2 regions of the Solibacillus sp. FSL R5-0449 genome follow, and region 2 is predicted to be linked to the other one. Evidence: a T-box and tRNA genes for the amino acid it is inferred to sense, from the RefSeq annotation. Region 2 holds a T-box; the other holds one or more tRNA genes.

Region 1 (4,724 bases), 710 kb from region 2:
TCACTCGACCAGTGAGCTATTACGCACTCTTTAAATGATGGCTGCTTCTAAGCCAACATCCTGGTTGTCTAAGCAACGCCACATCCTTTTCCACTTAACGATTACTTGGGGACCTTAGCTGGTGGTCTGGGCTGTTTCCCTCTTGACTACGGATCTTATCACTCGCAGTCTGACTCCCGTGTATAAATATCCGGCATTCGGAGTTTGTCTGAATTCGGTAAAGCGAGATGCCCCCCTAGTCCAAACAGTGCTCTACCTCCGGTATTCTCAATCACGAGGCTAGCCCTAAAGCTATTTCGGAGAGAACCAGCTATCTCCAGGTTCGATTGGAATTTCTCCGCTACCCACACCTCATCCCCGCACTTTTCAACGTGCGTGGGTTCGGGCCTCCAGTGAGTGTTACCTCACCTTCACCCTGGACATGGGTAGATCACCTGGTTTCGGGTCTACGACCACGTACTAATTCGCCCTATTCAGACTCGCTTTCGCTGCGGCTCCGTCTTCTCAACTTAACCTCGCACGTAATCGTAACTCGCCGGTTCATTCTACAAAAGGCACGCTATCACCCATTAACGGGCTCTAACTACTTGTAGGCACACGGTTTCAGGATCTATTTCACTCCCCTTCCGGGGTGCTTTTCACCTTTCCCTCACGGTACTGGTTCACTATCGGTCACTAGGTAGTATTTAGCCTTGGGAGATGGTCCTCCCGGATTCCGACGGAATTTCACGTGTTCCGCCGTACTCAGGATCCACTCTGGAGGGAATGAACTTTTGACTACAGGGCTTTTACCTCGTTTCGCGGACCTTTCCAAGTCGCTTCGTCTAGTTCATTCTTTTGTAACTCCGTATAGAGTGTCCTACAACCCCAAAGAGCAAGCTCTTTGGTTTGGGCTCTTCCCGTTTCGCTCGCCGCTACTCAGGGAATCGAATTTTCTTTCTGTTCCTGCAGGTACTTAGATGTTTCAGTTCTCTGCGTCTGTCTTCGACACGCTATGAATTCACGTGAAGATACTATCCGATTAAAGATAGTGGGTTCCCCCATTCGGAAATCCCCGGATCAAAGCTTACTTACAGCTCCCCGAGGCATATCGGTGTTAGTGCCGTCCTTCATCGACTCCTAGTGCCAAGGCATCCACCGTGCGCCCTTATTAACTTAACCAAAAGTTAACACTTGGAACAAGTCCAAGATTTAAGTTTACACGTCAATTGCTTGACTTGTTTAAAAATCTATAAAATAGAAATTTGATTTATTGCTTTCAATGTCGTTTTATCCAGTTTTCAAAGAACAAAGCAGCTGACTTCAATCACATCGTGACAAAGCTTCACTGATTTTGCTTCATGCAGCTTTGCGACGAAAGCGCAAGCGTCAGGAGCAAGGTTTTGAAGTGTTTCATTCATTTAAGAATGAACCTTCAAAACTGAACAGCAACCGTTAATGTTTCATTCCCCAAGGGAATGATTCCGAAAAATCCTTAGAAAGGAGGTGATCCAGCCGCACCTTCCGATACGGCTACCTTGTTACGACTTCACCCCAATCATCTATCCCACCTTCGGCGGCTGGCTCCAAAAGGTTACCTCACCGACTTCGGGTGTTACAAACTCTCGTGGTGTGACGGGCGGTGTGTACAAGGCCCGGGAACGTATTCACCGCGGCATGCTGATCCGCGATTACTAGCGATTCCGGCTTCATGTAGGCGAGTTGCAGCCTACAATCCGAACTGAGAACGGTTTTATCGGATTAGCTCCCCCTCGCGGGTTGGCAACCGTTTGTACCGTCCATTGTAGCACGTGTGTAGCCCAGGTCATAAGGGGCATGATGATTTGACGTCATCCCCACCTTCCTCCGGTTTATCACCGGCAGTCTCCTTAGAGTGCCCAACTGAATGATGGCAACTAAGAATAAGGGTTGCGCTCGTTGCGGGACTTAACCCAACATCTCACGACACGAGCTGACGACAACCATGCACCACCTGTCACCGTTGCCCCCGAAGGGGAAACTATGTCTCCATAGTGGTCACCGGGATGTCAAGACCTGGTAAGGTTCTTCGCGTTGCTTCGAATTAAACCACATGCTCCACCGCTTGTGCGGGCCCCCGTCAATTCCTTTGAGTTTCAGTCTTGCGACCGTACTCCCCAGGCGGAGTGCTTAATGCGTTAGCTGCAGCACTGAGGGGCGGAAACCCCCCAACACTTAGCACTCATCGTTTACGGCGTGGACTACCAGGGTATCTAATCCTGTTTGCTCCCCACGCTTTCGCGCCTCAGTGTCAGTTACAGACCAGACAGTCGCCTTCGCCACTGGTGTTCCTCCAAATCTCTACGCATTTCACCGCTACACTTGGAATTCCACTATCCTCTTCTGCACTCAAGTTCCCCAGTTTCCAATGACCCTCCCCGGTTGAGCCGGGGGCTTTCACATCAGACTTAAGGAACCACCTGCGCGCGCTTTACGCCCAATAATTCCGGACAACGCTTGCCACCTACGTATTACCGCGGCTGCTGGCACGTAGTTAGCCGTGGCTTTCTAACAAGGTACCGTCAAGGTAGCGCCAGTTACTACGCTACTTGTTCTTCCCTTGCAACAGAGTTTTACGAACCGAAATCCTTCTTCACTCACGCGGCGTTGCTCCATCAGACTTTCGTCCATTGTGGAAGATTCCCTACTGCTGCCTCCCGTAGGAGTCTGGGCCGTGTCTCAGTCCCAGTGTGGCCGATCACCCTCTCAGGTCGGCTACGCATCGTTGCCTTGGTGAGCCGTTACCTCACCAACTAGCTAATGCGCCGCGGGTCCATCTTATAGTGACAGCAAAACCGTCTTTCAACTTCAAAACATGTGTTAAAAAGTGTTATTCGGTATTAGCCCCGGTTTCCCGGAGTTATCCCAATCTATAAGGTAGGTTACCCACGTGTTACTCACCCGTCCGCCGCTAAAATTTTAAAGGTGCAAGCACCAATAAAATTTCCGCTCGACTTGCATGTATTAGGCACGCCGCCAGCGTTCGTCCTGAGCCAGGATCAAACTCTCCATAAAAGTAGTTTGAAAGCTCATTTGCTTTGCTAGCGATCCAACTTCGTTAGAAGTTGAAATCTATTGTTTGCTTCATTTAAGAAGCTTGTTTCATTAACGTTGCTTGTTCAGTTTTCAAGGTTCATTGTGTTGCCTCAAGTGACAACTTTTATACCTTATAACATCTCGTTTAAGATGTCAACAGCTTTTTTTAAATAAAAACTGGAGCGGGTGATCGGAATCGAACCGACAACATCAGCTTGGAAGGCTGAGGTTTTACCACTAAACTACACCCGCATTATATTATAGTAAATTATGGCGCGCCCGACAGGAGTCGAACCCATAACCTTCTGATCCGTAGTCAGACGCTCTATCCAATTGAGCTACGGGCGCCGGGAATTTTTGGTGCGGCCGAGAGGACTTGAACCTCCACGGGGTTGCCCCCACTAGGCCCTCAACCTAGCGCGTCTGCCATTCCGCCACGACCGCTTCATCCGACAATAATTATTATACATCTCTGAAATAATTTGTCAATATGAAAACTGGTGAGCCATGAAGGACTCGAACCTTCGACCCTCTGATTAAAAGTCAGATGCTCTACCAACTGAGCTAATGGCTCTAAATGGCTGGGGTACCTGGATTCGAACCAGGGCATGACGGAATCAAAATCCGTTGCCTTACCGCTTGGCTATACCCCAAAAATGGCGGTCCCGACCGGGATCGAACCGGCGATCTCCTGCGTGACAGGCAGGCATGTTAACCGCTACACCACGGGACCATTGTAAATCTTCATTATTAAAATATAAGTGGTGACCCGTACGGGATTCGAACCCGTGTTACCGCCGTGAAAGGGCGGTGTCTTAACCACTTGACCAACGGGCCATTAATGGCTCCGAAGGCAGGACTCGAACCTGCGACCTGCCGGTTAACAGCCGGATGCTCTACCAACTGAGCTACTTCGGAATAATTACTTTGTTGCGACATCATCTTGTCGACTTTTACTATTATAGAGAGCGATTTCCGTTTCGTCAACACTTTTCCTGAAAAAATTTAAAGAAAAAATCTCTTCCTATATATAGGGCAAAAATCATCTTCTCTAAAAAACAACATAACTACTGTATACCATTATTCACTTAGTTTTAAACATCATTTTTAAAATTATTTTCACTGTGTAGAAATTTAATTTTCCCTTTGCACATACTGCAGCAATATTTTTTTACATCCATTTTTCTTTTTCTTTTATATAATTGTCCGCAGTTCGTGCAGCTATATATATGTATCGTCTTTTGCTTAGGCTTTTCTCTTGGCTGTTCCAATGTAGAACAAAAACGTGGCGCGCCTACTTTTTTCAATAGATTCCGAAAATCTGCATCCCCATGCCTGTAACCCATTCCTAAAATATGAAGGTGATAATGGCAAAGTTCATGTAAAATAATGCCCTTTAATTCCTCTATCCCGAAATGATCGTATAGTTTTTTATTAAGTTCAATATTGTGGCTGTTTAACATATACCGACCGCCCGTCGTTTTCAATCGACTATTAAAATAAGCCTTATGAATAAACGGCCGATTAAAGAAATCATTTGATAACTGTTCCACTAATTTTTGTGCTTGTTCATCCGTCATATGCTAACCCCCTTAAATTAATAAAAAGCGCATATTCAGCTATGCGCTTTTTATTATAATTGAAAATCTTGCTCTTTACACGCTCTGTTG
Region 2 (4,724 bases):
CATCGATAAACTCTTGAACTTTGCTGTCTGCTAAAGCAACTTTTTCTAATTCTTCTTTAGTAATATCTTTAGCAACCGTTACTTTTGCACGTACTTTACCTAAAACTTGAACAACAACTTCGATTTCATCGTCAACTAGTTTCGACTCATCGAATGTTGGCCATGTTGCATACGTGATTGTATCTTCGTGCCCTAAAATTGACCAAAGCTCTTCAGCAATATGCGGTGCGATTGGTGATAAAAGTTTCACGAAGCCTTTTGCATATTCTGTCGGAATTACTTCCGCTTTGTAGCAATCATTAATGAAGACCATCATTTGTGAAATTGCAGTGTTGAAGCGAATGCCTTCATAGTCTTCCGTCACTTTTTTCACAGTTTGGTGATACACTTTTTCCAATGTTACATCAGATGAATCCTGAATTTTTGCAGCCAGCTTTCCTTCATCTGTTACGAATAAACGCCAAATACGATCTAGGAAACGACGTGCTCCGTCAAGACCGTTCGTGCTCCATGCAACAGAAGCTTCCAGCGGTCCCATGAACATTTCGTATAAACGTAAAGTATCTGCACCGTGTGAAGCGATAATGTCATCCGGGTTTACTACGTTACCTTTTGATTTAGACATTTTTTCGTTGCCTTCACCTAGAATCATCCCTTGGTTAAATAACTTTTGGAACGGTTCCTTCGTATGAACAAGTCCTAGATCATAAAGCACTTTATGCCAGAAGCGTGCGTATAGTAAGTGAAGTACTGCGTGTTCTGCACCACCGATATAAATATCGACTGGAAGCCAGTGTTTTAATAATTCCGGATCTGCAAGCGCCTGATCATTTTTCGGATCGATATAGCGCAGGAAGTACCATGATGAACCAGCCCATTGCGGCATTGTATTCGTTTCACGGCGTCCTTTTTTGCCTGTCACCGGATCTACTACATTTACCCATTCTTCAATATTGGCAAGTGGTGATTCACCTGTACCTGAAGGACGGATATTAGTTGTTTTCGGTAATTCCAATGGCAGCTCTTCTACAGGAATCGTTGTCATTGTGCCATCTTCCCAGTGAATGACTGGAATTGGTTCACCCCAATAACGTTGACGGCTGAATAACCAGTCGCGTAGACGGTAAGTGATTTTCTTTTCCCCTACACCATTTTCAACTAACCAATCGATTGCCTTCGCAATGCCGTCCGCTTTATTTAATCCGTTTAGGAAATCCGAGTTAATGTGCGCACCGTCACCAGTGAATGCTTCTTTCTCGATGTCTCCGCCTTCAAGAACCGGAATAATTTCTAAGTTGAACTCTTTTGCGAATTCATAGTCACGCTCATCATGTGCAGGAACAGCCATAATTGCACCAGTTCCGTATGTTGCCAATACATAATCAGCAATCCAGATTGGCACTTGTTTGCCGTTGATCGGGTTCACTGCATAAGCACCAGTGAATACACCTGTTTTTTCTTTAGCTAAGTCTGTACGCTCTAAATCAGATTTTAATGATACTTTTTCCAAGTATGCTTCTACCGCTTGTTTTTGCTCTGCAGTCGTAATGTCAGCTACTAATTTATGCTCTGGAGCTAATACACAGTATGTCGCGCCAAATAATGTATCCGGACGTGTTGTAAATACTTCGAAGTTTTTATCTGTATTAGCAACTGTGAATTTCACTTGTGCACCTTCAGAACGGCCAATCCAGTTACGTTGCATTTCCTTGATTGATTCCGGCCAGTCAACATCCACTAAATCATCGACTAAACGGTCTGCATATTTTGTAATACGCAATACCCATTGTCGCATCGGACGACGTACTACAGGGTGACCACCGCGCTCAGAAACGCCGTCGATTACTTCTTCGTTTGCAAGCACTGTACCTAATGCTTCACACCAGTTTACCGCGACTTCATCTACATACGCTAAATCCATTTCCACTAACTTCGTGAAAATCCATTGCGTCCATTTGTAGTATGAAGGGTCTGTTGTGTTAATTTCACGATCCCAGTCATAAGAGAAGCCTAGCTCGTTAATTTGACGTTTAAAAGTTGCGATGTTTTTTGCCGTAAATTCAGCCGGGTCATTTCCTGTATCAAGTGCATATTGTTCTGCAGGTAAACCGAATGCATCCCAACCCATTGGATGAAGAACATTATAGCCTTGCATACGTTTAAAACGAGATAAAATATCTGTCGCTGTGTAGCCTTCAGGGTGTCCTACGTGCAGACCCGCTCCTGATGGATACGGGAACATATCCAATGCATAAAACTTTGGCTTTTCCATTCCACTTTCAGTTTTGAATGTTTTATTGACATCCCAGAACGTTTGCCACTTTTTTTCAATTTGCTGATGATTAAAACTCACAATAATTCCTCCTTTAAATATATTCTTGCTGTGGTTTATGTATTTTAGGCGCATCATCAATGATTTAACAGAATATTTAAAAAATAAAAAAATCCCGTCCCATCTTATGATAAGAAGGGACGAGAGGTATTTTACTCCCGCGGTACCACCCAAATTAGTGACGCAGCACTCAGCTTCATTTCTTAACGCGAATACACGGCCATTAGCTACTATTACTTCACTATAGCAAACTCCGAGGCGAGTTCAATTTGACACTTACTAGCTTCCACCTGCCGCCAGCTCTCTATAAAGTGCGTCCATTTACTATTCCTCATCACAGTCAATATTATTATTTCATTCATTTTAACGAATTCAACACAAAAGTACAAGTAACTGTTTTATGTTTGTTCGTTTCGTAGCGTACGATCAAAGAACAGACACGGAATAATAGCGAGAATAATGAGTACCGATAGTATAAGCATCAAAATTTGCATGCCATATAAATCTACCATTAACCCGCCAAATACAGGACCTATCATCCGTCCAATTGTTGAAGCACTATTGACGAGTCCTTGATAGAAACCTTCTTGTCCATGAGGCGCCAATTTATTGGCAATCATCGGGATTACCGGTGTAAAGAATACTTCCCCGAATGTCAAAATGACCATAGCCGCAGCAAACATCTTAAAGTCCTGTGCAAAATAAACGACGATATAAGAAAACGACATCAATATGAGACCCAGCACCAGCTGATGTTTTATTTTGTTTTCCCAGCGTGTTATTAGTGGTCGGATAACCGGCTGAACTGCGACGATCATGAAGCCATTAATTGTCCATAGTAAACTATATTCGGACAGGCTCATTCCAAGCCCTTGTGTATAAGAAGAAATGGTCGCGCTCCATTGGGAATAGCTTAACCAGCAGACGATTAAAGAAATACTTAATATACTGATCGCCACAATCGGTCCTCTGTTTCTTCTTTTTGTCTCATTTCCTGAGAACGGTTTTGTTGTCAGTCCCCTCATATCAAAACGTCTATAGGTCGTAAGGACAAGCACAAAAAATACCACATAGAAAAATAGATTCGCACTAAATACATAGTCAAACTTAATATCGGCAACAATACCTGCCAATGCCGGGCCAATTGCGACCCCTACGTTGTTTGCCAAAAAGATCGAGTTGAACGCACGTCGCCCCCCTTCAGGCCAGGCACTCCCTGCTATTGCATAAATCGCCGGGTACACAATCCCTCCACTGAAGCCCAACATCGTTAAAAATACAATGTACTGCGGCCAGTCATGCCAGATGGTCAACAGAGTGATTGAGATTAAATTAAATACAACCCCAATTAAAATTGCTTTATAGCCACCTAATTTATCAAATAAATAACCACCTACTAGATTGCCGAATACACCTGCCAATGAATTTAGCATAAGGACAATCCCAGCGGTAGTTAAAGATTTACCTAAATGATCATGAATATAAATACTATTTAAAGGCCATAAAAATGAATTTCCGACCGTATTTACGAATGTGCCAATAATTAAAAACCATACTTGTTTCGGCACTCAACTTCCTCCTTCAATATTTGCTCAATTTACTAGTTTATTCTTTAAAAGGAATTTGTACAAGAAAAAGATTTCTAGTAGGACACGGTGTACTGTCCGTGTTAGAATAATACGTTAGAGGAGTGAGCAAGGAATGACTGAAACAAATTTCCCTTTCCCGTCAGACGGGAAACGTTATTATACATGGAATCGCTATTTACGAAATGAATTCGGAAAGAAAGTTTACAAGGTTGCTTTGGATGCAGGGTTTGATTGTCCAAACCGGGACGGTACGGTCGCTTTTGGCGGTTGTACTTTCTGTTCGGCAGCAGGATCAGGGGACTTCGCGGGCAGTAAAGTCGATCCGATTCCGGTACAGTTCGAAAAGATTAAAGCAAAAATGGAGAACAAATGGAAAGACGGTTTAACAATGGCCTACTTCCAAGCGTATACAAATACACATGCTCCACTTGAAGTATTAAAGGAAAAGTTCGAAGCAGCACTTGCCTGTGAAGGAGTTATGGGACTTTCAATTGCAACCCGTCCCGACTGTTTGCCGGATGATGTTGTAGAATATTTGGCAGAGTTAAATGAACGTACGTATTTATGGGTTGAACTGGGGCTTCAGACAGTTCATGAAAAAACAGCAAATTTAATTAACCGTGCACATGATTATGCGACATATGTAGAAGGTGTCAATAAACTACGCAAGCATGGGATTCGTGTTGTGACACATATTATTAACGGATTGCCTTTAGAGGATTACGATATGATGATGGAAACAGCCCGTGAAGTGGCGAAGCTTGATGTACAAGGCATCAAAATCCATCTTCTGCATCTTTTAA

What was found. The T-box of region 2 lies ahead of leuS (leucine--tRNA ligase). A T-box ahead of a tRNA ligase gene usually reads a tRNA of that ligase, here a tRNA-Leu.
Region 1: it has a tRNA-Leu gene. The T-box ahead of leuS (leucine--tRNA ligase) is inferred to sense a tRNA for this amino acid. The anticodon was not compared.

The regions. Positions count from the first base shown of each region.
Region 1 is NZ_CP150239.1:3,238,698-3,243,421, forward strand. It holds rRNA gene MKY27_RS16205 (23S ribosomal RNA) at 1-1,161, opposite strand, end outside; rRNA gene MKY27_RS16210 (16S ribosomal RNA) at 1,479-3,033, opposite strand; tRNA gene MKY27_RS16215 (tRNA-Gly) at 3,233-3,306, opposite strand; tRNA gene MKY27_RS16220 (tRNA-Arg) at 3,326-3,402, opposite strand; tRNA gene MKY27_RS16225 (tRNA-Leu) at 3,413-3,498, opposite strand; tRNA gene MKY27_RS16230 (tRNA-Lys) at 3,553-3,628, opposite strand; tRNA gene MKY27_RS16235 (tRNA-Gln) at 3,633-3,707, opposite strand; tRNA gene MKY27_RS16240 (tRNA-Asp) at 3,712-3,787, opposite strand; tRNA gene MKY27_RS16245 (tRNA-Glu) at 3,817-3,891, opposite strand; tRNA gene MKY27_RS16250 (tRNA-Asn) at 3,897-3,972, opposite strand; gene MKY27_RS16255 (SprT family protein) at 4,149-4,634, opposite strand; gene MKY27_RS16260 (Tex family protein) at 4,710-4,724, opposite strand, start outside.
Region 2 is NZ_CP150239.1:2,526,927-2,531,650, forward strand. It holds gene leuS (leucine--tRNA ligase) at 1-2,353, opposite strand, end outside; T-box leader at 2,466-2,679, opposite strand; gene MKY27_RS12560 (MFS transporter) at 2,731-3,900, opposite strand; gene MKY27_RS12565 (TIGR01212 family radical SAM protein) at 4,034-4,724, shown strand, end outside.